One region of the Sporosarcina beigongshangi genome, then DNA from elsewhere that is predicted to be linked to it. Evidence: a T-box and tRNA genes for the amino acid it is inferred to sense, from the RefSeq annotation. Region 1 holds a T-box; the other holds one or more tRNA genes.
The links. A T-box is a leader RNA that pairs with one kind of tRNA and senses whether it is charged. The one in region 1 lies ahead of R2B77_RS01505 (valine--tRNA ligase), so its partner is inferred to be a tRNA-Val.

Region 1 (15,800 bases):
CAACCTTTGATTTAAAAGTGAGATGATTCACTTTTTTAGAAACGACAGCATTTTCTGAGCCCATTAACGTGACAAGGTGTTTGCCAGAACGTAAATCCAACACATAAGCAGCATCATAAGAAACAACATTTCGCAATTTAACGATGAATGTTCGAACAACATCTTCAAATCCGAGACGATCCGCGAGCTCTCGCCCAATTACATTAGCTGATGACAGCTTGTAACTAAAATTATCTGATCGGTGATACATGCTAATAATGACTAAAATAAAGAGAAAAGGGATGCCACAAATTAAAATAGATTTATTTCCAAAAAATATATGCAAATAATACAAAGACACACTAAATGGAAAAACAAGTATAGTTATTACATAGTCCCAAAGCGTCCCCCTATTCCATAGCGTTAACTTCTCATCCACAATTGCAAAAAACACCTTTAATAACAAACTGTTCGTCAACATATAAGTAATGGCATAAACAGCACCAAACAGCACAATGGATAAAAAGTTCACAGTTCCCACTTCACCACCGACTGCATAAAAAGCCAACGCACTCGTCACCGATACAACAGCAAACATCGACGAATTTATAAAAAAGCGTTGAGCTGCTGGTACAGACGTTTTCCCAGTGAAAAGCAGTAAAATCATCGCAATTTGCATGAATATTAACTCGGCAAATAGGCCGTATTGAAAAAAGACGGTAAATGTAATCCAACGCTCTAACGATATTGTTATATTGGTCAACCGAATCGGCAACATCATTGTCACCATGAGGATTGCAAAATATAAAAAAATCGTTAACCAATTAACATCTTTGACAGGCATATACTGGTAAGAAAAATAAATAGCGAGAGGAGCAATGATGGTCCAGATTGCTACTAATAAAAATCGCCTTTTCCGGGTTAACCCCATACATTCTCCCCCTTTTCTTTCAATATTTCGTACTAAAGAATCTAATAGCTATGTTTATTACTTAAGTGAATGGAGTGATAACAGAGGTTCAACATTTCTCTTCACTTTACATACATAGCAACACGGTTTCGCCCAGCTTGTTTAGCACCGATATACAACGCACGATCCGCATTACGCAATAATGTCATCGCTTCATCGGTATCCTGTGGCGCTGATGAAACCCCTATACTACAAGTTATATGAATCACTGTTGGATATTTGTCCTCGCCAAGGTCAGGGACGATTAAAAAGTTATGTCCACCGATTTTTGCACGTAAGTCTTCTGCAAAATCATAAGCCTCCGATTTCGTCATCCCCGGTAAAATGAAGACAAACTCCTCACCACCATATCGCCCAACTATTCCATCTTCCGGAAGTGCAGCCTCTAGCTTCTTTGCTAAAATGTAGAGAATGTCATTGCCACTTTGATGACCATATTCATCATTTATTTTCTTGAAATAATCAATATCAAGCATGACAACAGACAAATTCACGGAGCCGTCACTCGTCACCTGTCCCATTTGATAAGTCAATTGTTCCTCCAAATAACGATAGTTATAAAGCCCGGTTAACGCACAGCGCTCATTTTTCGTAACTGCTTCTTCCATATAGCGCGCTTTTTCCACAGATACCGTAAAATAAGAACAAAGCAAATCCATAATCTTAACTTGGTATTCCAGAAAAGCAGATTTCTTTTTAGAACCTAGCAGCAAGACCCCTTCAATTTTTTGATTTCGAGCGATTGGTATACAGATAACACTCTGTATCTCGTCAGGCATATAGTCATGAGTTTTTGCCTCCCATTCCTCCTTCGAGGAGTAAATGACCGGCTCCTCGGTTTGCAAAACCCGTCCAGCCAATCCCTGCCCCATCCCAAAACGTGCAATCGCAATCGTTTTAAATTGGCCATATTCATAGGAGCTAATCACTTCTAACCAATCCTCATTATAATCAAATAAATAAGCAAATTCGACATCAAAGAGATTCGATACTTTTCTGATGAACTGGTCGATTACTTCTTTTTCCGTCATCATACCTGAAAGCTCCTGCCCAATCTGGCTTGCCTGCTGCAAATAATTATTAATCTTCTCAGAACTATTGTAAAGTCGGGCAATAAATGTAATAAGGAAAAATGGCATTACTAATAAAAGAAATGCACCTGTTCCTACTATATAAATCATAAAGTAAAGTGTGAGCGCCATTGGGATAATGACAAGCATTATGACATAATCAGCTAAAATATCATTTGTTGTATACAATGTTTTAATTCTCTTATAGCGAGCGTAAATCCTTAATGCAAGATCATTAAAAGCTGTATGGACGACCTGATAGAAAGCAACACTGACTAATACCTGCCAAAATTCAAGTGATCCAACCTCTCCACCTACAGCATAAAAAGCAATTGCTCCAAGAATAGATAGGACTAAAAAGAGTACTGAGTTAAAGAAAAATCGCAAAAGAATTGTTAAAGAACCTGATTTATTGAATAAAGTCGCCAAAATAGCTAGTTGCATCACGATTATTTCCACAAACAAGCCGTACATTAAAAAAGCTGGAATGGTTAGCCATGTAACAAGAAACATGGGTGATTCATTTTTTTTGATGGGATAATAGACAGCTAGAAAACTGAAAATCGCAAAAATAGCTACAGTTGTCCAGTCCACTTTTACAGGCGGATAATTGACAAAAACCATATACATACCGAATGGCACAACCATTATCCACATTATAAAATACTTTATAGTAGACTTATTTCCAGCTGACATCACTTTCAAACCCCCTAGCAAACAAGTCAATGAGTCGGAATATATAGAACTAATATATAACTTATCAAACTAAAGAGTCCCTGTCACGACAAATCACTTTCATTTTAGAAATCTCGTAATTAGGTCATAAGTCCAGAAATCATGTACAAAGAACCTGTAACTATTAGCCTTCTTTTATCAACTCTATGTAGTATTATAGTATCACATTCGGCAGTTGTCACCTTTTTCCTCTCGTGATGGCAATACTCCATCAACTTTTTCGGATCTTCCGCTTGCGGATGCGGAAAGGTAACAAACGTAAATGAAGCGGCTACAGGTAACAATTCGTTTAATGTTTGCTCAATATCTTTGCCCTTTAACATACCCATTATGAAATCGACTCTCTCTCCCGGAAACTCCAATTGAATTGTTTCAACAAGCATTTTAGCTGCTGCAGGGTTATGCGCACCATCCATAAATACATTTGGAAACACTTCTTGAAAACGAAAAGATAGTTGAGTCGTCGCAATAGCTTCCGCAACCTTGTCCTTTTCTAAAACGACTCCTGCTACAAGAAGTGCTTCAATGGCCACCGCCGCATTTACACCTTGATGAGGTCCTTTCATTTTCCTCCCTTTTAGCTGAAAGACTTCGAGTCCTTTAAATACATCTTGGTTATCTATCGTAAACTGATCCCCATAAGCGAATAATTCACTTTGCAGTTCCCTAGCAGTAGATTGTACGACCACTAAAGCCTCTTCCCGCAGTGCTCCGATTACGACTGGTTTTCCAGCTTTTATAATGCCTGCCTTATGCTCAGTGACTTTTTCCAATGTTCTCCCAAGAAATGAAGTATGATCTAGTGCAATAGAAGGTATAACAGAAACAAGTGGTATGACGACATTTGTACTATCCAACTTTCCACCCATTCCTGTTTCCAACAGGACAAAATTGGGTGCGAACTGATGGCACGCTACAAATGCGGCAACTGTTAACAATTCAAAATCTGTTAGCTTACCGCTCAAGCCCGCTTCTTTCATCTTTTTAAATGCGGCATCTAAATCATCAGTCGAAATCGGTTGTCCATTAAAGCGAATTTGATCATGTATATCAATTAAGGCTGGCGATGAAAAAACAACCGTCGAAAAACCATGTTGACGTAAAATCCCTTCCATAAATGCAATCGTTGACCCTTTACCGTTCGTCCCAGCTACGTGGATAATCTGCAAATCATTTTCTGGATTCCCGACTAATGCAAGTGCATCTTGGATAGCTTCGAGTCCTGGTTTTATAGCGTCGTCACTTTCGATTGCCCATCGTTTTTTATATTCGTCCATTTTCGGAATCAAAATTATCCCTCCATATGATAGAATCTACATAGGAAAAGTATATCACGGCTGGAGGGGCACAATGTTAAGTTGCTGGATAATTTATAACGGAAGTTTAACGAGCGATAAATTTAAGGATCAGGCAGAATTAATACGGGAAGCGGCTGAACGAGCAGGTGTTCAAGCTGAACTTAAAAAGAATTACGAAGTTCTAATGTATTTGTCAAAACCACTTGAACAATATCCCAACTTCGTTGTCTTTTTGGACAAAGATATTTTACTTGCACACTATTTAAAAAATGCGGGGGTTGCTGTTTTCAACAACCCTATTGTCATAGAAACTTGTGATAACAAAGCGAAACAATATTTACAATTAGCCGCATCGGACATTCCTATGCCCGAAACAATCATTGCACCAAAAGTGTATCCTGCATTCACTATTCGAAATTCGGGGTATTACGAACGAGTGCTAGAGCGTCTCAAACTGCCAATGATTATCAAGGAAGGTCATGGCTCATTCGGCATGAAGGTGTATTTGATTGAAACAGAACAGCAGTTTTATGAAAAAATAGACGAATTGCGCGGTGTCGATTATGTATTCCAGAAATTCATCGCAACGAGTCGTGGACGTGATATCCGAGTCAATATCGTCGGCGGTGAAATTGTCGCAGCAATGTACCGGTATTCAGAAACAGATTTCCGAGCCAATATTACAAATGGTGGTGTGGCGTCAAAAGTTGAGTTAACCGATTCCCAACGGAAATTGGCGATACAGGCAGCTGAGGCAGTCGGTGCTGAATTCGCGGGTGTTGATCTATTATTCGGAAACAATGAGGAACCACTCGTCTGCGAGGTAAATGCAGCCGCGCATATCCGCAATATTTATAACGTTACGGGCGTTAATGTCGCGGATGCAATGATTGCTTATATTTTGAGGAAGCTTGCATGAAGGGCGTTGTTTACTACTCGAAAATTGAAGCTATTAGAAATCAAATGTTCATCGACGACCTGATAAATGAGGCAGGACGCATAGGCATCGAGTTGCACTTACTTACCGGAGATAAACAGCCAGATACCGATGTAGACTTTATTCTTTTTCGGGATCGTAATCCAAGCCTTGCCGGTCAATTTGAAAGCGAAGGCTTCCGTTTAGTAAACCGAGCCGAGGTTAACCGCATTGCTAACGATAAACTTAAATCATTCGAGCTTGCTACCCTTCTCGGCATTGCAGCTGTACCCACAAAGAAAGTACGGAGGGTGGATCAAATTACCGCGTACCCATGTGTCTTGAAAACGATAGACGGATATGGTGGGCAAGAAGTCGTCCTTTGCACATCACAAATACAGGCGCAAGGTTTTTTCACACAATTCCATAACCAAACTATCATTGCCCAACCATACATCGAATCCGGCGCACGCGATATCCGTGTCTTCATGTTGGGTGAAGAAGTGATTGCTGCGGTCAAACGGACTGGCAACGGCTCCTTCAAATCAAATTACACACTCGGTGGCTCGGTCGAAAAATATACACTTGATGGCTGGCAAGAAAAAGAAGCGAAGCGTATCGCTAAAGCGTTGAAAAGCGACTATATCGGGATTGATTTTATCTTGTTACCTGATGGTAGGTGGTTGTTCAATGAAATCGAAGATCCCGTCGGCGCACGATCGCTATATACGACACATGATTTCTCAGTCGCCGGGGAATTGATGGAATATATCAAGTTGAGACTTTCCTAAAAGTGATTGCCTGCATGTTCCGCAATCCAATGAGCAGAAATAAACAAAGACCCAATCGTATTTCCACGATTGGGTCTTTGTGTGTTCGTCTTAGATTTCTTTCAATTCCTGCATACGACGCTCAACCGCTGCGTACTTTTCAAGATAGTCCTTTTCTTTCGCACGTTCTTCTGCGACAACAGCTTCAGGTGCTTTGGACATGAAACGCTCGTTGGCAAGCTTACCTTGAACACGTTTGACTTCACCTTGCCATTTCGCTAACTCTTTTGTAAGGCGAGCAAGTTCTTCGTCTATATTCAATAATCCTTCGAGTGGCAAGAATAATTCTGCGCCCGTGACGACTGCTGACATCGATTTCCCTGGTGCTGCTATTGCCTTGCCAAGTGTTAATGTCTCCGGGTTACAGAAGCGCTCAATGTAGCCTCGGTTTGCTTCTAGCACAGCAACCGTTGCGTCATCTTTCGCAGCAATGTACAAAGGCACTTTTTTACTCATCGGTGTATTCACTTCAGCACGGATATTGCGCACGGCACGAATAATATCCATCAATAATTTCATATCTGTTGCACGTGATTCGTCCGTTAGCGCCGCATTGGCAACCGGCCATGCTGCTACCGTAATAGACTCCCCTTCATGCGGCAAGTTCTGCCAGATTTCTTCCGTAATGAAGGGCATGAATGGGTGTAACAAACGCATTGTATTGTCGAGAACGTAAGCGAGAACAGAGCGCGTCATTTTCTTCGCTGTTTCATCTTCCCCGTACAACGGTAGCTTCGCCATTTCAATATACCAGTCACAGAAATCATCCCAGATAAAGTTATATAATGCACGGCCCACTTCACCGAACTCATAGCGATCAGCTAATTTCGTCACTTGCTCGATGGTTTCATTCAAACGCGTTAAAATCCATGCATCCGCAGCTGATTTTTCACCTGAGAGGTCAATCTCTTCATACGTCATGCCATCCATATTCATCAGCGCGAAACGGGAAGCATTCCAGATTTTATTGGCAAAGTTCCAAATGGATTCTACCTTTTCTGTTGAGTAGCGAAGATCCTGCCCTGGTGATGAACCAGTTGATAGGAAGTAGCGCAACGCATCTGCTCCGTATTTGTCGATGACATCCATTGGGTCAATACCATTACCAAGTGACTTGGACATTTTGCGACCGTCTTCTGCACGTACCAAGCCGTGAATCAACACATCTTTAAATGGACGTTGTTCTGTAAATTCAATACCTTGGAAAATCATCCGAGACACCCAGAAGAAAATGATGTCATAGCCTGTTACAAGCGCATCTGTTGGGTAGTAGCGTTTGAATTCCTCGTTATCGCCATCCGGCCAGCCCATTGTTGAGAACGGCCATAGCGCAGAGGAGAACCATGTATCGAGTACGTCATTGTCCTGTGTCCAGTTTTCAATATCTGCTGGTGCTTCGTGACCAACATGTACTTCGCCTGTTTCATTATGATACCAAGCTGGAATGCGGTGGCCCCACCAAAGTTGGCGAGAAATACACCAGTCATGTACGTTCTCCATCCATTGTAAATACGTGTGCTCAAAACGGTCAGGTACGAAATTAACTTTGCCTTCTGTTTGTTGAAGCTTAACGGCTTCATCGGAAAGCGTCTGCATTCTGACGAACCATTGTGTCGATAAATACGGTTCAACAACAGCGCCGCTTCGCTCTGAGTGACCAACAGAGTGCAAATGATCTTCGATTTCGAATAAAACACCCATGTCTTGCAAGTCTTTAACGATTGCTTTACGGCATTCGAAGCGGTCCATTCCTTCGTATTTACCTGCTAACTTGTTCATAGAGCCGTCTTCATTCATCACCAAAACACGCTCTAAATTGTGACGGTTACCGATTTCAAAGTCATTCGGGTCATGAGCAGGTGTAATTTTCACTGCCCCACTACCGAATTCCATATCCACGTAATCGTCTGCAACAATTGGAATTTCACGGCCTACGATTGGTAAACGCACCGTTTTGCCGATTAAATGCTTGTAGCGCTCATCTTCTGGGTGTACTGCAACTGCTGTATCACCAAGCATCGTTTCTGGGCGTGTTGTTGCAATTTCAATATTACCCGTGCCATCTGTTAGTGGATAGCGCATATGATAGAAGGCACCCTGCACATCTTTATGGATTACTTCGATGTCAGATATAGCTGTTTTCGTCGCTGGGTCCCAGTTGATAATGTATTCGCCACGGTAAATGAGATCTTTTTCGTACAGTTTCACGAACACTTCCTGTACAGCTTTTGACAGACCTTCATCCAATGTGAAACGCTCGCGTGAATAGTCGAGACCTAAACCAAGTTTGCCCCATTGTGCGCGGATATGGTCGGCATATTCTTCTTTCCATTTCCATGTTTCCTCAACAAATTTCTCACGACCTAGGTCATAGCGCGTGATGCCATCTTCACGTAATTTCGCTTCAACACGTGCCTGCGTGGCAATCCCCGCATGGTCCATTCCCGGCAACCATAATGCGTCATAGCCTTGCATGCGCTTCATGCGCGTTAGGATATCTTGTAGTGTAGTATCCCAAGCGTGGCCAAGATGAAGTTTACCTGTTACGTTCGGCGGTGGAATCACGATCGTATACGGTTTTTTATCACTTTTGGGTTGTGCTTCGAAGAATTTCCCTTTTAACCACCATTCATAACGACCTGATTCAATGGACTGCGGATCATATTTTGTGGGCATCGACAAGTTTTCATTTGACATAGTAATTCCTCCTTTGTTTTTGGACACTAAGAAATGTGAAAGGCGCCGCTTAGCCCTGACAAGCGCTGGAAGACCTGAAGATAAAGGCGTTTTTCGCCTTTATCAGCAGGGAGGAGGGATGTACTTCAATCCCTCCCTATACTAAAGCGACTCGAAGGGCTGGCGCCTTAAAACTGGACAACAAAAAAACTCCTATCGCCTTAAAGGACGAAGGAGCTGTTCGCGGTACCACCTTTATTCGTGCACAACAAAGAACTCGTGCACCTCACACTTCGATAACGGCTTCAAACCGGTTTCTGCTACTAAAGATGAAATCTTCATCCTGTTCCCAGAAACTGCTCGCGGGTGACATTCGGTCAATCAATTACAGGGCCTCTCACCACCGGCACCCTCTCTGAAGTAATCAAATTTACGTACTATCCCGTTCATCGCATCTTTATATAGTTGCTTATTATTGTAGCGGAATAGTAGATCACCCGTCAAGTATATTATCAATTACGCCTCAGCGTAATTGCGTCCAGATTTTGAATCGAGCTTGCTCGATTAACTCTCTACAAAATCTGTGACATCCGCTGGAGGCTTCATCTTTGTTCAGCCGGCGTTTGAACGCCCCCTAAACAGGATATAAAACTGCAGTCATTTCTCCCCTATAGAGGTGAGAAATGACTGCAGAATAAAGATGAAAGGATTGTATGATGAGAAAAGGATATAACCCATATTTACTGCCACCTTGGCTGCGAAAGTGCCGTTTTTATTGCAAGGGAATCATCATCCCGATTTGTATTTTCCAACTCATTCGTTTGTTAATCGTGCCGACGACCGGGGATTTCCTGCTATTGTGCTTACTCTGTGGATTAGCTTTCGTTTTTTACAAAAACATCATTTGAACGGAAACTCGTTATGGAAACCCCATCTTCAAGCCCTGCAATGAATGCCAGCGCTTCGTCTGCCTCATGGAATGGAGTGCCGGCTTGAGTTGCAGTCGGTGAATCGACCACGAGGGCATCTTCGGCTTCTGTAATCCCTGACTTATCCGCTTCAATTGTTATGGACAAATCATCTGCTTCTACAACTTCTTTCAGCTCTTCTGTTGACGCAGTCATTGCCGGCTCTTCCACTTGGGCTACTGCTTTTTCGTAGGAACACTCGACATCCCAAACTACACTAAATACCCCTTGTCCGTCCGATTCATTAATCGCTGCCGTTGTCACAACTTGTAACGGACTACCTACCTCAGACGGTAAATCAATGTGAAGAGGCACTGCATATTCAAAATACCCCGCCTCTCCTTGCACATCTACATCATCAATAAGAATCGCTGAATCCGAAAAATCTTCCGCTCTTTGCCCCTCATCAAACACGACATTCGCTGCGATATGATAAACACCCGTCAAGCGCACAGCTTCTGCCGTCCGTTCCTCCGTATACCTCGGGATTACTTGCAATAACTCCACACCTGCCGGCACGCCTGTCTCTACCGGGAAAATAAAATCCTCCTGCATCGTCCACTGCTTCTTCTCCATTATTGTTCCCTCCTCTATTCCTACACAAACAATTGTATGCACGGATTGTGTTTGATAGAAGGACGGGAGTGGAATTTGGGAACTGAAGTACAAAATTCGAAACTCGACTACCTATTCCAGAAACTCGACTACCTGGCCGAAACTGGACTAGCCTCGCACCAAACTGAACTACGAAATTCGAAAACCGGACTACCTATATGAAAAACTCAATTACTCCCGATTCATTACATAAACAAAAAATCCCCCCAATCAGCAAAGCGATCAGGGGGTACTAGTTCAGCTATTTATTTTATCTGTTACCCACGCAATTTAGCAAACACTGTATGGAACGCTTCGACTGTTTTCGCAATATGCTCTTCTGTATGTGCAGTCGATAAGAACATCCCTTCAAACTGAGATGGTGGCAAGAAAATGCCCTCTTCTGCCATTAAGCGATAATACTCTGCGAACATGCCAAGATCAGATGTTTTCGCTTTATCGTAATTCGTAACTTTTTCATTTGTGAAGAAGAAGCCAATCATCGAGCCAGCACGGTTCACCGTATGCGGAATATCGTACTTCTCTGCCGCAGCACGGAAACCAGCCTCTAGCTGATCGCCCAGCTTCATGAAATAATCGTACGATGCAGGTGTTAACTTTTTCAATGTTTCAATACCCGCCGTCATGGCAAGTGGATTACCTGACAACGTCCCTGCTTGATAAACCGTTCCCGAAGGCGCGATGTTTTCCATAATTTCACGCTTACCACCGTATGCACCAACTGGCAATCCGCCGCCAATTACTTTACCAAGACACGTCAAATCTGGTGTCACACCAAAATGACCTTGTGCACAGTTATAACCTACACGGAAGCCTGTCATCACTTCATCAAAAATTAGAAGCGTGCCATTGTTCTCTGTCAGCTCACGTAGACCTTCCAGAAAACCAGGTTCAGGAGGCACAACCCCCATATTCCCCGCTACTGGCTCAACAATGACAGCGGCCAAGTCATCACCGAATTCATCAAAAACTGCTTTGACGCTCTCCAAGTCATTATAAGCAACCGTAATCGTGTTTTTGGCAACCGATTCCGGTACGCCCGGGCTATCTGGTAGACCAAGCGTTGCAACGCCAGAGCCTGCTTTAATGAGCAGTGAGTCGCCGTGTCCATGGTAGCAGCCTTCGAACTTCAAAATTTTATCACGGCCAGTAAAGCCACGTGCTAAACGCAATGCACTCATCGTCGCTTCTGTTCCAGATGACACCATGCGGACCATTTCAATCGATGGTACCCGGTCGATGACGAGTTTCGCCAGTTCATTCTCCACTACTGTTGGTGCACCAAAGCTTGTACCCGTTTCTGCGACACGCTTGATGCCCGCAACGACGTCAGGATCTGTATGACCAAGAATAAGCGGTCCCCATGATAGCACGTAGTCAATATAGTCATTACCATCAATATCCGTAATGACCGCACCTTTACCACTTGCCATGAAAATCGGGTCCATATTGACCGATTTAAACGCACGAACCGGTGAGTTCACGCCGCCTGGTAACAAATCTACAGCCTCAGCAAATGCTTGTTTCGACAACTCATAATTTCTTCCCAATTAGTTCTCCTCCAGCCAGCGCGCCGCATCTTTAGCATGGTACGTCATAATCAGATCTGCACCCGCACGCTTCATACTTGTCAATGTTTCAAGAACGACTTTCTTTTCGTCGATCCAATCATTTTGAGCAGCCGCCTTGACCATCGCATATTCACCACTCACATTATAAGCAACAATCGGTAAGACAAAATTATTTTTCACATCACGAATGATATCAAGATACGACAGTGCCGGTTTGACGATTAAGAAATCCGCACCTTCTGCCACATCGGACTCCGCTTCGCGCATTGCTTCTAGACGGTTCGCTGGGTCCATTTGATACGTTTTACGATCGCCAAACTGTGGTGCCGAACCCGCTGCTTCACGGAATGGTCCATAATAAGCGGAAGCATATTTCACAGCGTAAGACATAATCGGAATATCTAAAAATCCTGCCGCATCCAGCGCTTGACGAATCGCAACGACAAAGCCATCCATCATATTTGATGGTGCAATAATATCAGCACCCGCTTGTGCCTGGCTGACAGCCGTTCGTGCCAATAAATCCAGTGAAGGATCGTTCAATACTTTGTCACCCTCGACCACGCCACAATGTCCGTGGTCGGTATACTCACATAAGCATGTATCCGCAATAACAATCAGTTCTGGATGACGTTCTTTGACAAAACGAATACCTTGCTGAACAATTCCATGGTCATGATAAGCCCCCGTACCTGTCGCATCTTTTTCCGCTGGGACACCAAACAGAATTACCGCAGGAATTCCGAGTGCAACGACTTCATCGATTTCAACCGCTAATTGATCTAGTGAAAATTGAAAAACACCAGGCATTGAAGATACAGGATTTTTCACATTTTCCCCTTCAGTCACAAAAATCGGATAAATGAAATCCTCTTTCTGTAAAACTGTTTCTCTCACCATCGCACGTAATGTAGTCGAATTACGTAAACGCCTGTTACGTCTGAATTGTAAATTCTCCAAAGTTACCCTTCCTTTCGCCTCGCCAATTTCTCGACGAGATCCATCAATGTATATGTATCAGGCTTTACATGAACGGCGGCTCCTGCTTCAAGCAGCGCTTTTTCCGTCACATGTCCAATTGCCGCAATCGTATAACCAGTCCATCCTACTCGAGGTGCAACTTCCTCAGCAAATACACGCACCGCCGAAGGGCTTGCGAACAAAACATTTAGTTGCTTATTATGCTGCAACACATCAATGAGTGAGCCAATTGAGTCACTGACTCGTTCCGTTGTATAAACCGTCCATTCATCCACCTCAAAAGGCAATTCTTCTTTGATGGTGACTCCAGCTATTGAACCACGTAGGAATAATAGACGGCGAATATCCATTTCAGTCGGTTTAAATTCCTTAACGAATACATCTGCGCTGAACACTGTTGGGATGAAGTCAACAGTAAAACCAAGCTTTTCAAGTGCTTCTGCAGTTTTTGTACCAACTGCTGCAATTTTTGCTGGAATAGTTGCTGACGATATCTCGAAACGCTTAAGTTTAGCGCCAAATGCAGCCACTGCACTTTGACTCGTAAAAATGAGCCAATCATATGTCGGACAAGCGTTCAAACGAAGCTCATCCGTCGGTTCCACCAACTCTGCTACTCGAATCAGTGGAAATGACAGCGGTATGCCGCCATACTGCTCCACCCGTTCAAAAACATCTTGTGATTTCGGCGTCCCCGTAAAAATGACCGTCTCCCCTAATAGCGGTTGACCATTACGCATCCATTTCCGCCTTCACTTTCTCAATCACTTCAGAAGCTCCCTGTGCACGCAATATCTTGGCAACTTCTTTACCAGCTTCAACCGGATCAGCACCTACGAAAGACTGTTTGAAAATTTGCGTTGCATCAGGAGAGGCAATGTAGCCTGTCAATTCAACATTGACACCGTCATATTTCGCAAAGCCTGCAATCGGCACTTGGCATGAACCGTCCATTTCCGACAAGAATGTACGCTCCGCTTCAACTTCTTTCCATGTTTTATCATCAGAAATTTTCGCAAGTTCTGCAAGCAATTCCTGATCATCTGCACGACATTCGATGGCCAACGCACCTTGACCAACCGCCGGAATACAATCTTCAGCAGAAATCAGTTCAGTTGCGACATCATCGCTCCAGCCTAGCCGTTTCATACCCGCTGCGGCAAGTAAAATTGCATCATACTCACCGTCATGCAATTTCTTCAAACGTGTATCGATATTGCCACGTATCCATTTGATGTCTAGATCTGGGCGTAAGAGCAGCAACTGTGAGCTGCGTCGTAAACTAGATGTACCGACAACAGCGCCTACCGGTAAATCCATCAGCTTGACATGACCGTTTGAAATGAAGGCGTCACGCGCGTCTTCACGCGGCGGAATACAGCCAATGACAAGTCCCTCTGGAAGGATTGCCGGCATATCCTTCATACTATGGACAGCAAAATCAATTTCTTTATTGTAAAGCGCTTGCTCAATTTCTTTAACAAACAGACCTTTACCCCCTACTTTTGAAAGCATTACATCAAGAATCTGATCGCCTTTTGTCACAATTTCCTTCACTTCAAATTCAAATGGTACCCCAGCCGCCTTCATTTGATCAATAAACCAATTCGTTTGCGTCAATGCCAGCTTGCTTCTTCTTGAACCTACGATGATTTTCCTCATATAATTTCAATCCAACCTTTCTTTATCTTATAGACCTGTTGTATTTGGCACAATTTCATCGAACGTATGCCTGCAGTTTCAGCTCTAGTAAGTTAGAGCCAAAAATGGAATGTAGATAATTTGCTCCCTAGGAAAAAATTAATAATAACAAACAAAAACGCAAAGATATTTACCCAAGCGAAATCGTTTCCTGTCAGCTTACCACCCCGTTGCAAAAATAATACAGAGCTATAAACACCTAGAAGAATAAATGATCCTACAATCTTCATATCAAAAAGTGACCACTCGTCCAGCGCTACTTGCGCCCACTGCATCCCTAAAATTAGGCTAACAAGCAGCAAAGGAATGCCCGTATAAATCGAAGCTTTCATACCCATTGTTGTTTGATGCAACGATGGCAATCGACTAAATTGTTTTGACCACTTCTTTTTCTTCAAGATTTTATAAACTAACAAATATAAAATCGCAAAGACAAAGGACATCGAAAATGCCGTATAGGATAAAATCGCAAACGTAATATGAATGAATAATAGCTCTGAAACAAGCGCATCGCCTATCGGTGACTGCGCGATTTGCATCGGAGCGAATGTATGAATGGTCATGAAGCAAAAGCCGATGACATTCAAGAAAAAGACAACATGGTCTATTTTATAAAACAAATGCAACACGATTGACAGTGTAATGAGTAGCCACGCATAAAAATAAATCCCTTCAAACAGTGATAAAATCGGAAAACGTTTCGCTTCAAGCATAAAAAATAGAAGAAATAACGTTTGTAAAATGTAAACTACAGATAAAATCCAGAAAGCACTTCGGTGTGCAATCCTATCCTTATTCAAATAATCTATAAAATAAAAGACGAGGCTTACTGCGTACAAAACGACCATCACTTCATGCAGCCTCGCCATCGTCATATCAGCCATGATACCATCTCTACCTTTCCGCTAAAAAACGCTAAGCACGCAGGTGGAACCCTTTATTGAAGCCCGCTTTCAATTTATATCACCTTTAAAAGGAGTATTTTGAACACCTACTATACTGCTATAGATGCAAAATACTCCTTAACTTACTCAATATTGAACATCTGGCTGTGCTATCGCAGTTCTTTTCACCTTGCTCCTCAAACGATCCTTCGCCTGTCCCGCAAGTAATTCTTTTTCTTGGACAACTTCTTCGTCAATCCCAAAAATTTGCTGAAATAACTCTAGTTTTTCAGCCGCATTTTTATCCATCACTAACTCTTTTGCCTGTAATATTGGATCCTTTAATAATTGATTGACGATCGATTTTGTATGCTTACTCAATATTTTTTTCTCACGATCCGTTAAATTCGGCATTTTGTTCTCAATACTTGCCATCGTTTCTGATTGAATACGATGCGCTTTTTGACGAAGTGCTGAAAGTACAGGAACAACGCCCAAAGTCGCTACCCATTCGTTAAATACGACAATTTCCTGCTCAATCATTAGACCAATTTCTTCAGCAGCATGTTTTCTTTCAGCAAGATTTGCTTCGACAATGTCTTGCAA
Region 2 (15,800 bases), on a different contig from region 1:
TCGGTGACGTTTTTAGTCTATGCATTTTTGGGACCCTATTTCCCTGGTTTTCTTGCACACCGTGGGCAAGATTTGAAAAGTGTTGTTCAACTGATGTTCTATACGACGGATGGAATTTTAGGTACACCGATTAGTGTATCGGCAACCTTTATTTTTGTGTTCTTGTTATTTGGAGCATTCCTAGTGAAGACAGGTGTTGGAGCTTATTTCAACGACCTTGCTGTGGTCTTGGCAGGACGATTAGTTGGGGGACCCGCAAAGGTCGCTATTTTCTCAAGTGCTTTACAAGGTACAATTTCAGGTAGCTCGGTAGCCAACGTTGTAGGCTCGGGCTCGTATACCATTCCAATGATGAAAAAGCTTGGCTATCGAAAAGAATTTGCAGGCGGTGTTGAGGCAGCTGCTTCGACGGGTGGTCAAATTATGCCACCGATTATGGGGGCAGCCGCATTTCTGATGGTTGAATTTATCGGCGGTGTTACGTACTGGCAAATTGCCAAAGCTGCAGCGATTCCGGCCCTTCTTTATTTCACAGGTGTTTGGATCATGACACATTTTGAAGCGAAGCGGGTAGGTTTACAGGGAATGGCTGAAGATCAGATTCCTGATCGAAAAGAAACATTAAAGAAAATCTACTTGCTGTTACCGATTATTGGAATTATTGTATTCTTATTAGCCGGTATTGCAACAATGAAAGCAGCTCTTCTCGGAATTGTTTTAACAATTGTTGTGAGTGCGTTCGACAAGTCGACACGTCTTGGATTGAAGGATATGATTCATGCACTCGTTGATGGTGCACGTACAGCTCTTGCCGTTGCCGCAGCAACAGCTTGTGCGGGTATTATAGTAGGGGTCGTTGTAAAGACTGGCCTAGGCTTGAGCCTTGCGACAGGACTTATTTCAGCCGCGGGAGGAAACATTTTCCTCACGTTATTCTTTACGATGCTCGCAGCTATCGTTTTGGGGATGGGTTCCCCGACGACTGCAAACTATGTCATAACATCGACAATCGCGGCTCCAGCGATTATTACGCTATTGATGCTGGATAATCCTGATGCAGCAGTTCCACTCGTTGTCGCTATTTCTGCGCATCTATTCGTGTTCTATTTTGGGATTATTGCAGATATAACACCTCCGGTTGCACTTGCTGCATTTGCAGCAGCTGGGATTTCAGGTGGAGATCCTATTAAAACCGGTGTTACATCAGCGAAGCTTGCCGTTGCAGCATTTATCATCCCATATATGTTTGTCTTCAATCCGGCTATGCTGATGATCGGTGCCTCGATTCCTGAAATTGTCTGGGTCGTTGCCACTGCAATTATTGGGATGATTGCCATTGGTGCAGGGATGATTGGTTATTGGTACCGGAAATGTAATTGGATTGAGCGTATTATTGCGATTGGTACAGGATTACTCCTTATTTATCCTGAAACAATAACGGATATTGTCGGTTTGGTTCTCTTCGCAGTAATGTTTGTAATTCAATGGTTGTCTAGGAATAAAGACGAGGACAATAATAAAGTTGCGGCTGTTTCTTAAATAAAATGATAGAACTCCTTTCGCTATTTTATAGTGGAGGAGTTCTAATTGTCTTGGGAGTTAATAAATCTTTTAATAAAGTAAATTAGCGTTAACGTGTAAGGAAGTTTGATTATCGTATTAGTCGAATACTTTTGAAAAAAATGTTTTAATATTCTATAAAGTTTGGTATGCTTCTAATATAATAAATCCCAGTTATGACTCTAGTCATATAGATTTCACATAAATTACCCTTTATTCACTTGCAATCAGACCGATATAAATATATAGTCGAGGTTCAGCGTGTAATACTTTAGACATAATGAAAGATGGGAAGAGGGATGGTAAATGCAGAAGAAGCAGAGAAAACCAAAGATGCAAAAGAAACCAAAGTTCCAAGCAAAGCAAAAAGAACAAAAGAGACAAAGTGCTGCAAGTAAAATTTCATTCAAATTATGGATGCTCACTGTCTTGTTAAACGCGATAATTGGTTCTGTAATCGGTATAACAAGCTACCAATTCGCTAAAAAGGACATAGTGCTGATTGGGAAATTTGATATAGTACTACTAATTTTGGTCGTAGTTGGTATTGGTTCTGCTATTTTCTATGGTGTCACAAGGAAAAAGATTGCCTTATTAAGTGAGATTTCACAAAACTCTTCGCTAATTGCGAATGGGGATTTAACAGTTAAGCAGCTCCCGGAATCGTCTGATGAGATTGGTAAAATTGGTGTATCCTTCAATCAAATGACGACTAATCTGCGCGCGTTACTGAAAGATGTACAAGCAACGAGTGAATTATTAGTGACTTCGGCCAGTGAGCTGTCTGCAGTGTCTGAAGAAACGTCTGCAAGTAGCGATGAGATTGGCGCTGCGATGCTGGAAATTACGACTGGTGCAGTCGGACAAGCGACTAATCTAGAGGATACAAATAAAAGCCTAGGTCTTTTAACGGCTTCAGTTGATAAAATGAACGATCAAAATCAGCATATTAAAGAAATTAGTGCGGTTTCTGAAGATGCAACAGCAAAAGGACAAGATATTGTTGCGGTTCTAAAAAAATCAAATGATGAATCGACGCTAGCAGCTGACCAAATCAGTGTCGGGATTACTAATCTGTATACGAAGTTAAAGGATATTTCGACGATTACAGATGCAATTACTAACGTATCTTCACAGACAAATTTATTGGCATTAAACGCTAGTATCGAAGCAGCGCGAGCAGGGGAGCACGGTAAGGGCTTTGCGGTTGTTGCTGAGGAAGTAAGAAAATTAGCTGAACAATCAAGTGTCTCAACGAACCAAATTCAACAAATGATCATTGGGATTGAAAAAGAGGTAGAAGACACTGTGATGGCAATGATGACAACAACAACTATTTCCAGTCAATTGAACACAGCTGTTAAGGATACAGAAGAAGAGTTCAATAAAATTGCAGCCTCAGTTCAAGAAACTTCAGCAGCAATGGAACAGTTGAATGTTGAAATTCAGCAAGTAACGGAACAGAGTAAAGTGATCACTGATGCTATTCAAAATGTTTCTGCAATTGCAGAACAAACTGCTGCATCGGCAGAAGAGGTAACAGCATCTGTGGATGAACAATCACAAGCAATTGGTAGTGTGACAATGCTTGCACAAGGGTTAACGGATCTAAGCGAAAAAGTCAGTGAAATCATTCGAAAATATCAGTTATAACAGGAATTGAAGTGCGATAATATCTCCTACTACCAGAAATGGGTGTGGGAGATATTTTTTTATGGTTATGTAGCATTGTCATAGGGGTTGTCTACGTTATGCCATATGCTACTAAACAAGGTGCTGTTACCCGTGCATGGTAATACGTGCATGGTAATAGGATCTTAGTAGGGAAGGTGGTGAAGCATATGGCATATACTGACATCAATCATTTTATTCCGACATCGCTCTATCCGCTCAAGGCGCCATACGTCATGACGCCGGAAACCATTACAATCCATAATACCGCCAACGATGCTACGGCCATTAACGAAATCGCCTATATGACGCGCAATAAGAATGCCACATCATTTCACGTCGCGATTGACGATAAGCACGCTGTACATGGAATTCCATTCAATCGTAATGGGTGGCATGCTGGGGATGGAAATGGGGACGGCAACCGCAAATCCATTGGGATTGAAATATGTTTCTCGAAATCAGGTAGTGCTGCCTATAAAGCTGCGGAAGCGAATGCCATTGAATACATTGCTCGTTTACTTAAACAATTTGGCTGGGACGTGAATCGAGTTAAATGGCATCGTGATTGGAGTGGTAAACAATGCCCGCACCGTATCATTGCGGAAGGTCGTATGACTACTGTTCATAATGCGATTGCAAAACGCTTGGCTGAATTGAACACAATTACATCTATAGGAGAAAAGGAGGGGGTGCGCATGTTTAGTCCAAGTTCTGCCACGTTGAAAATGGCCTTTGAGCAACACTTAGCCGAGGCGGTTAAGGATGGCTTATTGACGGAGAAATGGCTAACGGATTTTAAGGCTGGGAAGCTGTCACTCGATGATGCGCTAGCGTTGACAGTCATTATTGACCAGCGTGGGAAAAAAAGTTAATTGCTATTCAGTAAAAAATATATGCGTTTGAGAACATTTTAATTTACTAGTACTAAATACTGTTGTATACTCTTTTAATGATACTAATAGACTGTTTTATACGGAGTGGTAAAAATAGTCGTAAAGGAGCTTAAGCAATGGAGATACAAGAATTATTAGTTAAAATTAATCAGAGCATCGAAAAACTTGACCTCATCTCGGCAAGAACGTACATCGAAAAAAATATGGAACTATTACGCAAAAACAAACACCATCTTTCTAGAAATGCAAGAGAGTTACTTGATTTCCTTCAAAGTGAGTCGAACTCTACGACAAACAATTATAACCGCCGTGAACTCCACATGATTAACACCATCAACACTTATGCCACTCGATTTGATGTACGGGGCCTCAGACTATCAGTCAAAAACAATCCTGATTTACTGATGAAAAAAGACATTCGTCTCTATTTAAATGCAGATGCCAAGATTTTATTAGAGGGTATGAAAGTGATCCAGGTAAGCTAAGCATCCAATGTTACAATCAGAAGGCAGTATTGAAAAAGTGACCACTCCATGCGGAAGGTCACTTTTTTCTGTATATACTTTTTTGAACATAGTATTAATTTTCACTTTTTCAAGGTCTTTAAAATAAAGCTGACAATTAGAACAAAGATAATGGCGCCGATTAATGTAGGAATAACGAAAAAGCCGCCTATTTCTGGTCCCCATGAACCTAGCAGGATAGAACCTAACCATCCGCCAATCAAACCTGCAATAATGTTTCCAATAATTCCTCCGGGTATATCTCTACCGATAATCATTCCTGCGAACCACCCGAGTACACCGCCGACAATTAAAGTCCATAGTAAACTCATTTATTCATCACTCCCAATTTGTGTATATAACTCTATTCCCCGTATCCAATAATTAAAACAAAACAAGAGAATTTACTAGTTTTTGATATTACTTGGGAGATTAAGCTTAGCAAAGATCTATACATGGTATACTAAAAAATAACAAAAAAACCAATTTAGGGAGTAGTGATATCTAATGTGGGAATTGTGGAAGGAACCTTATATCATATTAGGGACATTTATAGGTTTTGAAGTAATCATGTCTTTTTCTTCTAAGGAAAAAAGATCATTAAAAAAGTCACTTCTAAATATTATTTTATCTAGTTTAATAGTTTTTCTGGTTTCTATCATAGGTTATACCATATTTAATTAACCACTTGTAAGCGTCAAGTAGAAATGAACACTGTTCGCTGCTTCATACGATGACTATACTCATCTATTTTGACAACCTCCACACGGTGAAGTAAACGATTGAATATGGCTGTTGTAATTCCTTCGTCACCCATCAATTCAGCCCTCTGATCCGGGCTTTTATTCGATGTAAGAATAATAGAGCTATGCTCGTAAAGATGAATTTAAAAATGAAACTGAAAATAATTCGGCACATTTTCGGCACACGAGGATATAAAAACAAAAAAACATCCTCCAATTTAGGAAGATGTTTTCTTGTAAACCATTGGTACATATGACGTTCTAAGTATGGTCCCAGACGGGCTCGAACCGCCGACCCCTACCTTGTCGAGGTAGTGCTCTCCCAGCTGAGCTATGGAACCTGGGAAGTTATCGTGTGCACTTGCTTACTGCACAAGTTCTATTATAGCTAATCTGTAAAAGAAGTCAACACCTTTTCTAAATAAACTATATCGGAGTATAATAAACGGTATGGGGGTGTTTCTAATCGAAAGACAAATGGAATTACCATTCGTTTATGATTTTGATCGTGCATTGGATAGACTTGCAACTAGTCCTGTCAATGCAGTTGATAGCGCGGAGCGACTAATCCGAATTCCGATGGATGAAGGGAATGTTGTGACGCTTCGAGGAACAGGGACAACAGTGAAACCTGCTTTCACAATGCAAGGATTACTCAATGATACCCAATTTGAAGAGGTTAAAGCGATTTTTCACTTCGACAGGCCGCTTGACGGTATCCAAGCGCATTTTGTCGGGACGGATTTGGAGCCGCTTTTTATGGAACATGCAGGGACACCACTCATAAAAAGCTTTTCATTATATGGAGACCTTATGACGAGTATTATTCATCAGCAGTTAAATCTATCATTTGCCCACACCTTGACACAGCGATTTGTAGAATCATACGGAGAACAAGTGGAGGGCGTTTGGCGCTATCCATCACCTGAACGTGTTGCCTTGCTGGATGTCTCGGAATTGCGTGATAGGCAGTTCAGCACGCGGAAGGCGGAATATATCATTGGTTTGTCGCAGTCGATTGCGGAAGGAACGCTGGACCTTGAGCAATTTAAGCGAATGGATGATGCGGAGGTAGTAGCTAGGCTCGTAGCATTTAGGGGTGTTGGACCTTGGACAGCTCAAAACTTTTTGATGTTTGGGCTAGGACGCCCGAATTTATTCCCATTGGCGGATATTGGCTTGCAAAATGCTTTGAAAAAACTATGGGGAATGGATCGTAAGCCGACTAAAGAGGAAATGCTAGACCGCTTTCCAGTTTGGTCGCCCTATTTAAGCTATGCTGCTTTATATCTATGGCGCAGCATTGAGTAAAGTTATACAGTTTCAATCAATTGCGCCTTGTGTAATTGCATCTGGATTCGGTGGGGGGTTTGATGCATTTAGATAAAAAAACAGCTTTCCCATTATCGTATGGAAAAGCTGTTTTAGGGTTCGCTTGAAGTGGGGGGCATCGGCAAAGTCCATTCGCTTACTATCAGTGTGGTAGCTCCTGTACTTGTTCTTCATCGTTAAAGTAAAGAAAATTTTCTTCCTCTAGTTCGCTGAGCCGCTCTTTATTAATACCTAATGACAGGTCGCCTTCAAAAATTGTTTCCCACCAAGTTTCAGTTGTTGTCATGTCTATTTCCTCCTTAATAGTCTTTGTTGTTTGAACATTCTTTTCCCTTGAATGGTATAATTTAAAACATAGAATGTGAAAAGGAATCGTAAGGCCTATCCTTTTCAACTTGATACAGCAGTGGTTCAAACCCCGGCTGTATCAAGTTGAAGCCTCTGGCGGATGTCACGGATTTTGAAGGGAGTTAATTGAGCAAGCTCTATTCAAAATCTGGACGCAAACACGCCTCGGCGTGTTTGATTTTAAATTGAAAAAGGGGTTAATTACGTGAAAAAAGTTACATTTGCCATTGTTGGCACGGGACTAGTTGGTGAACGTATCATTAAACAAGTAATACAAAATACCGAAGCGACGATTGTTGCTTTGTTTGATGAAAATGGGAAGCGTTTGCAAGAAATGGCGGATACATATGGACTGTATGCGGCATCCTCCTATGAGGAGGTCCTTGCGCTTCAACCGGACTGGGTCTACGTCGGAACGCCTCCAGTTTCTCATGCAATGCTCAGCGAAAAAGCGATTGCTCAAGGATTAAATATTCTTTGTGAGAAGCCGCTGGCACATGACGTGGCAGATGGATTGGTGATGTCTACGGCAGCTGCAAACAATAGCAATATCCAGACGGCGATGCATTTTCCACTCCTTTATAATCCGGCAGTTCGACATATGATGCAGCTTGTCGATGAAGGTACGATTGGAGAAATACTTCGAGTCGAACTACAAGCGTATTTCCCACATTGGCCGCGCGCCTGGCAACAAAATCCTTGGATTGCTTCACGTGAACAAGGCGGCTTCACGCGCGAAATTTTCCCACATTATTTTCAGCTTATGTACAGGATGTTCGGTCAATTGTCGATCACTTCCCATGAAACCGTTTATCCTGAAGATGAAACGCTTGCGGAAATGGGTGTCCTAGCAATCGGAAAAACAAAGAGTGACATTCCTTTCCTGGTAAACGGCATTACAGGAATTGGTCAACAAGAAGAACTGTCCTATACAGTATATGGAGTAGAAGGCGTTCTGAAACTGCGTAATTGGTCGGAACTTAGCAGCGCACAAAAAGACAGTCCTTTTGAAATATTGACTTCCTTCGATACTGTAAATTCGCTAACAGAAGAATGTGTTTTAGCTGTTAATGGTGAAAAAGCGCTACTTGTATCATTTGATGAAGGACTTGAAGTGCAAAGGTTGATCGATCAATTGTTAGATTAAATAGGAATGAGTGGAGGAAGCGACATGAATGTTACTGCACAAGATGTTGAGGTAATGATTGCGAGCCAACGAAACTTTTATTTTACAGGGGAAACGCGAAGTGTGGCCTTTCGAATTGCGATGCTGTCGAAGCTAAAGGAAGCAATTCAGTTACATGAGGCTGCAATTTTAGAAGCACTTCATTTAGATTTGCGAAAAAGTCCATTTGAATCGTATGTAACAGAAATAGGTTTTGTCCTCTCAAGCATATCGCATATGATTAAAAATCTGGAACAGTGGATGGAGCCGGAAGTGGTCAAGACGCCAATTCATTTGCAACCAGCGAAAAGTTTCATCGTGCGTGAGCCGTACGGATCTGTGCTTATTATTGGACCATTCAATTATCCATTTCAGCTAGTGATGGAGCCACTTGTCGGTGCGATTGCAGGAGGCAACTGTGCGATCGTCAAACCTTCTGAGACTACGATTCATACAGGTGCAATTGTGAAGGAGATTTTGACAGCTATCTTTCCGCCGGAGTTTGTTCGTGTTGTTGAAGGCGAGCAGAAGGAAACTTCGGCACTTATTCATGCATCTTTTGACTATATTTTCTTTACAGGAAGTGTAGCTGTTGGCAAAGTGGTCATGAAAGCAGCATCAGAACGCTTGACGCCGATTACGCTTGAGCTAGGTGGAAAAAGTCCAGCGCTTGTCGACCAGACAGCGGATATACCAAAAGCGGCTGAGCGAATTATATGGGGGAAATTCGTCAACAATGGACAGACCTGTGTTGCACCCGACTATGTACTGGTGCATCATACTGTAAAAGAAAAGCTCGTCAAAGCGATGTGTGTCGCGATTCGAAAGTTTTACGGAGAGAAGGCTTCGGAAAGCTTAGATTACGGTAGGATCGTCAATGATAAGCATTTTAGTCGTTTACTCACGATTCTTGAGAAGGATCGTTCACATATCGTTTACGGTGGTAATTTCAATCGTGAGGATTTATTTATTGAACCGACAATTCTTGACAATGTATCATGGAATAATGCTTCGATGGAAGATGAAATATTTGGCCCGATTTTGCCGATTTTGACATACGATAATCTTGGAGAAGCGGTGCATCGCATTCGACAACTTCCAAAGCCGCTTGCTGCTTATATGTTCACGGAAAACGAACAGGCCTCCGAATACTTTACCGACAATTTACCGTTTGGCGGCGGATGCATTAATGACACGATTACACATGTCGGCAATGGAAACCTACCGTTTGGCGGGATCGGCCCATCAGGGATGAATGCTTATCATGGAAAATATAGCTTTGAAGCATTTACACATGCCAAAGCGATGATGAAAAAAAGTACAACTTTCCCGATGAATATAGCTTTTCCTCCATATGGTCAAAAACTAAAAGTAGTAAAACCGCTTCTCCGTTAAGGATAGCGGTTTTACTTATATTATCGGTAACGTAATAACGGTTTCAGTACCTTCACCGACAATGCTGGAAACGGTCATTGTCCCACCTTGGTCAGCAATGATTTTTTTCGAAATCATCATACCAAGCCCAGTACCTTCAAGCTTCGTTGTAAAGAAGGGTTTGTAAAGATTATCCATTGTCATTTGATCCATACCAGGTCCATTATCCAGAATGGAGATTGAAATGCTGTCTATCTGACGAGTCAATGTGATGGTTATATCACCATTTTTGCCAATTGCCTCAGAGGAATTTTTCAATACGTTAATGAAAACTTGCTTCATCCCATCTTCATTGCTATTAATTGTTACAGTGTTGGCAGGAATATTAGGACTGCAAACAATGGACCGTTGCGTAAACTCAGGCTCGAACATAACGATGACATCCCGTAGTGTTTGCTCAATGAAAAACGCAGTGGATTTCTTCAAATTCGGTTTGGACAGCACTAGAAATTCACTAACAATCAAATCGATACGATTGATTTCACTATATATAACATCTGTGTACGTACGATAGGGGTTGGCAGAATCATTATTTATAATTTGAATAAAACCTGAAATTGACGTCAATGGATTGCGTACTTCATGGGCAACGCTTGCTGCAATTTCACCGATAGCTTTAACCTTTTCGGTATCAATTAATAGTTGTTCAGCTTGAAGTCTCAGTGTAATATCTCGTGAGATAAATGTCATGGCAACAATTTCGTGTTGCTTATTATAAACGGGGGTAATGGTCAGTTCTGCATCAAATACGACCCCGCCTTTTCGCATTTCTTTTGTGCGAAGTAGGTGAAAGCTTTGCCCTTGTAACACGTACTTCGTTCGTTCCTCGACCTTCGCATCTTCGGAGGGAGGAAATAATCTTGGTGATTGTCCAATGCATTCAATTTCTTTCCAACCATAGATTTTTTCAAATGCGGGATTGACTTTAATAATTTTTTGGTCTAATCCAAAGACGACAATGGCGTCTTCTGAATGCTCAAAAAAAAGATCGAGATAGCCTTCCTTTGACATTAGAATAGTATCCATTCTTTTGTTTTCGCTAAACATGTTATTCCATTGAGGGGAAATTTTAAAGGTATACAACAAGCAGAGAAACGCGATCATGATGCAAATGGATATAACATGAAAAATTCCTATTGCACCGCCACCAGAAAGATAGCTAGCGTGGTGGAAGGAAAAAAGAATACCTAGTTGTGCACAAGTAATAGCAGTTATAATTACGTTGATACGGGAAACGTTGTAGATGGTCGTTAGGAGCATTGGGAATATCAAGTAAAGTAAGTTCGATAAATCAGGTAAGAATAAGTTGATGAAAAAAATATATAAGTTGTAGGTAATAATAATGACTAGACGCAAGGATAGGGGATTCATGTCCAGGCGTTGCATGATTACGAGTGTAGCGATAGATGCAACACCGAATAGTGCTGTGCTTGTTTCGTAGAAATCGTGTAAAAAGGGTACAAAAATCATATGAATAATGACGCCAACAATGAAAAAAAGTATGATAAACTTGTTACGTGAATGGATGACGGTTGACTGTTCCATTGGGCACCTCGACTAAAATTCAATTCTTTATGCTAATATCATACACGATTTCGCGGCTACATAAAATGACAATCATTTGAAGTGGAGGAGAGGGAAAATGGAAATGATGATGAAATTGAATGAGAGACGTACGGTTGAACTACTGAAAGAACTGGTGGAGACACCTAGCCCGTCCGGTTACACGGAGAAAGTGATGGAACTTATTTCACGACAATTCGATGAAATTGGTATTGCCTATAAAAAAACGAATAAAGGGGCAATTATTGCTACGATTGAGGGAGGAGATACAGCGCGTCATCGCTTACTTACTGCCCATACAGATACATTAGGTGCGATGGTGAAAGAGATTAAGAGCGACGGTCGTTTGAAATTAACGATGGTAGGTGGCTTTAACTGGAATGCGGTAGAAGGGGAATATTGCCTCATTCATACGGCAACAGGAAAAGAGGTGCGTGGCACAATTTTAATGCACCAAACAACTGTCCATGTGTACAAAAATGCGGGAACCGCGGAACGTAACGCTGATAATATTGAAATTCGCATTGATGAGAGAGTGACAAATGCTGCTGGTACTCGCGCACTCGGTATTGAGGTGGGGGATTTCGTATCCTTTGACCCTCGTTTTGAAGTGACGGGAAGTGGGTTTATTAAATCTCGTCATTTGGATGATAAAGCGAGTACAGCACTGCTGCTAGAGCTTGTGCGTTCACTACAAGAGCAAGGCACTGTACTGCCACATACAACGCATTTCTATATTTCCAACAATGAAGAGATTGGTTATGGAGGCAACTCCAATATTCCAAAGGAAACGGTCGAGTATATCGCAGTTGATATGGGTGCGATTGGTGATGGACAAGCGTCGGATGAATATACGGTGTCGATTTGTGCCAAGGATTCGAGTGGACCGTATCATTATGCGCTGACGCAGCATTTGACGGGGCTTTGTAAAGTGGGCAATATTCCTTTTAAATTAGATATATATCCATACTACGGCTCGGATGCATCTGCCGCGATTCGGGCAGGCTTTGACGTGAAACATGCATTATTTGGACCTGGTATTGAATCGTCACATGCATTGGAGCGGACACATATTGATTCACTGACAGCGACTGCGCAATTGCTTCACGCATATGTTACTTCAGCGATGATGGACTGAACGGAGGTTTTTGGATGGATACAGCAACATTATTGTCAGTATTGACAGTTAAACAAGTGATGGGAGCAGTTCCATCGACGGTGACAGATATCGCGGTTGATTCGCGTGCAGTAAGTGCCGGAGGGGTTTTCGTTTGCATCGAAGGATTTACAGTCGACGGTCATGATTACGTTGGAAAAGCGATTGACAATGGTGCAAGGGTTATTGTGGCTTCTAAGCCAATCGCTGTCGATTTGGACAAAATCGCGGTTGTCACTGTCGACAATACATCACGAGCGATTGGTTTGTTAGCGGCTCGTTTTTACGGGTATCCCTCCAAGCGGATGACGATGATTGGTGTGACGGGGACAAATGGTAAGACGAGTGTTAGTGGAATTATTCAAGCTATTTTGCAGCTAGCGGATGAGAAGTCAGCTGCATCGGGAACCATCGGCTTTAATGTGGCAGGGATGTTGTATGATACGGAAAACACAACGCCAGATACACTGACGACACAGGGAATGATTGCACAGGCGGTAGCTGAGGGATGTACGACGATGACGATGGAAGTGTCCTCGCATGGGCTTGTGGAAGGGCGTTTAGCTGGCGTTGAATTTGATATTGCCATTTTCACCAACTTGACCCATGACCATCTTGATTTCCATGGAACGATGGAGGAATATGGACATGCCAAAGGATTGTTATTTTCTCAGCTCGGACAGGATTTGGACAAGCGTAAGTTTGCGATTGTTAACGCAGACGATGCGTGGAGTGCGAAGTTAAAGGAAATGACGTCGTATCCTATTTTGTCCTATGGGCTCCACAATGATGCAGTGTTCCGTGGGACAGATATAGTGTTGGCTTCTGATGAAACGTCGTTTACCCTGAATGCACCTGACGGAGAATTTAAAGTCGTCATGCAATTAATTGGTGAATTTAGTGTTTATAACGCATTGGCGGTCATCGCAGCACTATATGCAAAAGGTATGGCAACGGCGGATATCATCGGCTATCTTGCGCAAGTACCTGCTGTGAAAGGTCGTATGGAGCGGGTACAGACTGAGCTGCCGTTAACGATCTATGTCGATTATGCCCATTCACCTGATGCCATTGAAAAAGCCATTGCGGCTGTTCTTCCTTATAAGAAGGCTAGTAGTAAATTAATTTTTGTCATTGGCACGGGCGGCAACCGGGACCGCTTGAAGCGTCCGATCATGGCGGAGAAAGCATCTGTTGCAGATTACGTTATCCTGACAACTGATGACCCGCGTGACGAGCCGTACGAGTCGATTGTCGGAGAATTGGCGGCGGGGATGCAACATGACGCATATGCTTGCATCGGCGATCGTGCAGAGGCGGTACGCCATGCCGTTGCCGTTGCAGAACGCGGTGATATGATTATTTTCGCTGGTAAAGGGCATGAGGATTATCAAATCATCGGTTCAACGAAATACCCGCACTCTGATGCGGAAATTGCGTTGGCAGAGGCAGAGAAGAAATTTGGTACGGGTGTAGTGGAGAAGTAAATGAGGAGGAGTCAGATTAGTGGAGCGTTTTATTTTAAATTTAGCATTTTACTCCATGCCAAAGTCTTTGATATCCGACTCGGGTGAGGATTATATAATTTTCACCAATGAAGAAATCGACAAAACGTTAAGGACGCATAGTGCTTTCCATTTTAATCGTGATGATCTTAACTTTTTTAGTCAACACGGCAATGCAGCGTATTCGTACTGGTGTCAGTCCGTTTCTCTAACGAAAGAAGAAGTAGCATGGTGCAATGATAGTCATGATTTAGCGGTGGGCATTTTGTTCAATAAATTGAGATTAAATTTGCAAGAGGATGGCGTGACGGCAGGTAGAATAAAAAATATTGATCAGCAATTCGATTGTCGGTGTCAAATTGAGCTTTTTTTCCCTGATGATAATCGCGCTATTTTTAAGGTACAAAGGATTGATTTAAATTGGATGGCAGATATGCATCTTGATTTTGAGTTTAGAATGTTAAGTGATTCTTTACTGGAAGAATTGAAAAAACATAGTTTGTCTTGAACTAGAACGCTTATAAATAGGTATTCAACAGAAGGAACCCTCCATCAACCAAGAGTAGGTTGATGGGGTTCCTTTTTGTATGTTGAAAATTCTAATGAAAAATTGTTGAAATCCCCACGCAATGCGTCTATGCTAAGAAAAGCGAAACAGAAGGAGACAATATAAAATGGATAAACCTATACAGGAAGAAATTGCATCACGGCGCACATTTGCGATTATTTCTCACCCGGATGCTGGGAAAACAACGATTACGGAAAAACTGCTTTATTTCGGCGGTGCAATTCGTGATGCAGGTACAGTTAAAGGAAAGAAGACAGGGAAATTTGCTACATCTGACTGGATGGAAATCGAGAAACAACGTGGGATTTCGGTGACATCATCTGTTATGCAATTCGATTATGACGGCAAGCGTGTTAATATTCTCGACACACCTGGACACGAAGATTTCAGTGAAGACACGTACCGTACGTTAATGGCTGTCGATGCGGCCGTCATGATGGTCGACTCAGCCAAAGGGATTGAGCCACAAACGATTAAATTATTCAAAGTTTGTCGAATGCGTGGAATTCCTATCTTTACATTCATTAACAAAATGGACCGTCAAGGGAAAGAGCCACTTGAGCTGATGGAAGAATTAGAAGAAGTATTAGGCATTGAATCATATGCTATGAACTGGCCAATTGGGATGGGGAAAGAATTCCTCGGTATTTACGATCGTTTTAATAATCGGATTGAACAAGTGCGCGTGGAAGATGAAAAACGTTTTCTTACGTTGAATGAAGACGGTGGACTTGCTGAAGACCATCCGATGGCAGAAACATCTTATTATAAACAAGCACTCGAAGACGTTCTTTTACTAAACGAAGCAGGCAATGATTTTGATGAAGAGCGTGTGGCAAAAGGTGAACTAACACCAGTATTTTTCGGTAGTGCGTTGACAAATTTTGGTGTGCAAACATTTTTAGAAACATTTTTACAATTTGCACCAGCACCACAATCGCGTATGACAAAAGATGAAGCAGAAGTAAACCCGTACTCAGAAGAGTTCTCAGGTTTCATCTTCAAAATCCAGGCGAATATGAATCCAATGCACAGAGACCGTATCGCATTTGTGCGTATCGTTTCGGGCGCATTTGAACGTGGGATGACGGTGACAGTGCCGCGTATTTCGAAAACATTCAAACTGACACAGACGACTCAATTCTTGGCGGATGACCGCGAAACAGTGGATGAGGCTGTAGCTGGCGATATAATTGGTTTGCATGATACGGGGAACTATCAAATTGGGGATACAGTCATCGGTGGTAAATCGTCCTTCCAATTCGATGCATTGCCGCAGTTTACACCGGAGCTTTTCGTACGCGTAACGGCGAAAAACGTTATGAAATCGAAGCATTTCCATAAGGGGATTTTACA

Region 2: it has a tRNA-Val gene. The T-box ahead of R2B77_RS01505 (valine--tRNA ligase) is inferred to sense a tRNA for this amino acid. The anticodon was not compared.

The regions. Positions count from the first base shown of each region.
Region 1 covers NZ_JAWLIR010000002.1:187,344-203,143, forward strand. The annotation lists gene R2B77_RS01480 (GGDEF domain-containing protein) at 1-910, opposite strand, end outside; gene R2B77_RS01485 (sensor domain-containing diguanylate cyclase) at 1,012-2,715, opposite strand; gene R2B77_RS01490 (bifunctional folylpolyglutamate synthase/dihydrofolate synthase) at 2,835-4,043, opposite strand; gene R2B77_RS01495 (ATP-grasp domain-containing protein) at 4,105-4,971, shown strand; gene R2B77_RS01500 (ATP-grasp domain-containing protein) at 4,968-5,759, shown strand; gene R2B77_RS01505 (valine--tRNA ligase) at 5,850-8,495, opposite strand; T-box leader at 8,696-8,933, opposite strand; gene R2B77_RS01510 (hypothetical protein) at 9,350-10,018, opposite strand; gene hemL (glutamate-1-semialdehyde 2,1-aminomutase) at 10,315-11,607, opposite strand; gene hemB (porphobilinogen synthase) at 11,608-12,588, opposite strand; gene R2B77_RS01525 (uroporphyrinogen-III synthase) at 12,591-13,349, opposite strand; gene hemC (hydroxymethylbilane synthase) at 13,342-14,271, opposite strand; gene R2B77_RS01535 (cytochrome c biogenesis protein) at 14,364-15,194, opposite strand; gene hemA (glutamyl-tRNA reductase) at 15,342-15,800, opposite strand, start outside.
Region 2 covers NZ_JAWLIR010000004.1:103,868-119,667, forward strand. The annotation lists gene R2B77_RS02865 (TRAP transporter permease) at 1-1,539, shown strand, start outside; gene R2B77_RS02870 (methyl-accepting chemotaxis protein) at 1,867-3,213, shown strand; gene R2B77_RS02875 (peptidoglycan recognition protein family protein) at 3,402-4,106, shown strand; gene R2B77_RS02880 (hypothetical protein) at 4,244-4,612, shown strand; gene R2B77_RS02885 (GlsB/YeaQ/YmgE family stress response membrane protein) at 4,714-4,962, opposite strand; partial or broken gene R2B77_RS02890 (ATP-binding protein) at 5,328-5,513, opposite strand; tRNA gene R2B77_RS02895 (tRNA-Val) at 5,642-5,714, opposite strand; gene R2B77_RS02900 (DNA-3-methyladenine glycosylase family protein) at 5,824-6,684, shown strand; gene R2B77_RS02905 (hypothetical protein) at 6,848-6,991, opposite strand; gene R2B77_RS02910 (Gfo/Idh/MocA family protein) at 7,259-8,200, shown strand; gene R2B77_RS02915 (aldehyde dehydrogenase) at 8,225-9,613, shown strand; gene R2B77_RS02920 (PAS domain S-box protein) at 9,629-11,197, opposite strand; gene R2B77_RS02925 (M42 family metallopeptidase) at 11,301-12,353, shown strand; gene R2B77_RS02930 (UDP-N-acetylmuramoyl-L-alanyl-D-glutamate--2,6-diaminopimelate ligase) at 12,368-13,858, shown strand; gene R2B77_RS02935 (hypothetical protein) at 13,878-14,384, shown strand; gene R2B77_RS02940 (peptide chain release factor 3) at 14,551-15,800, shown strand, end outside.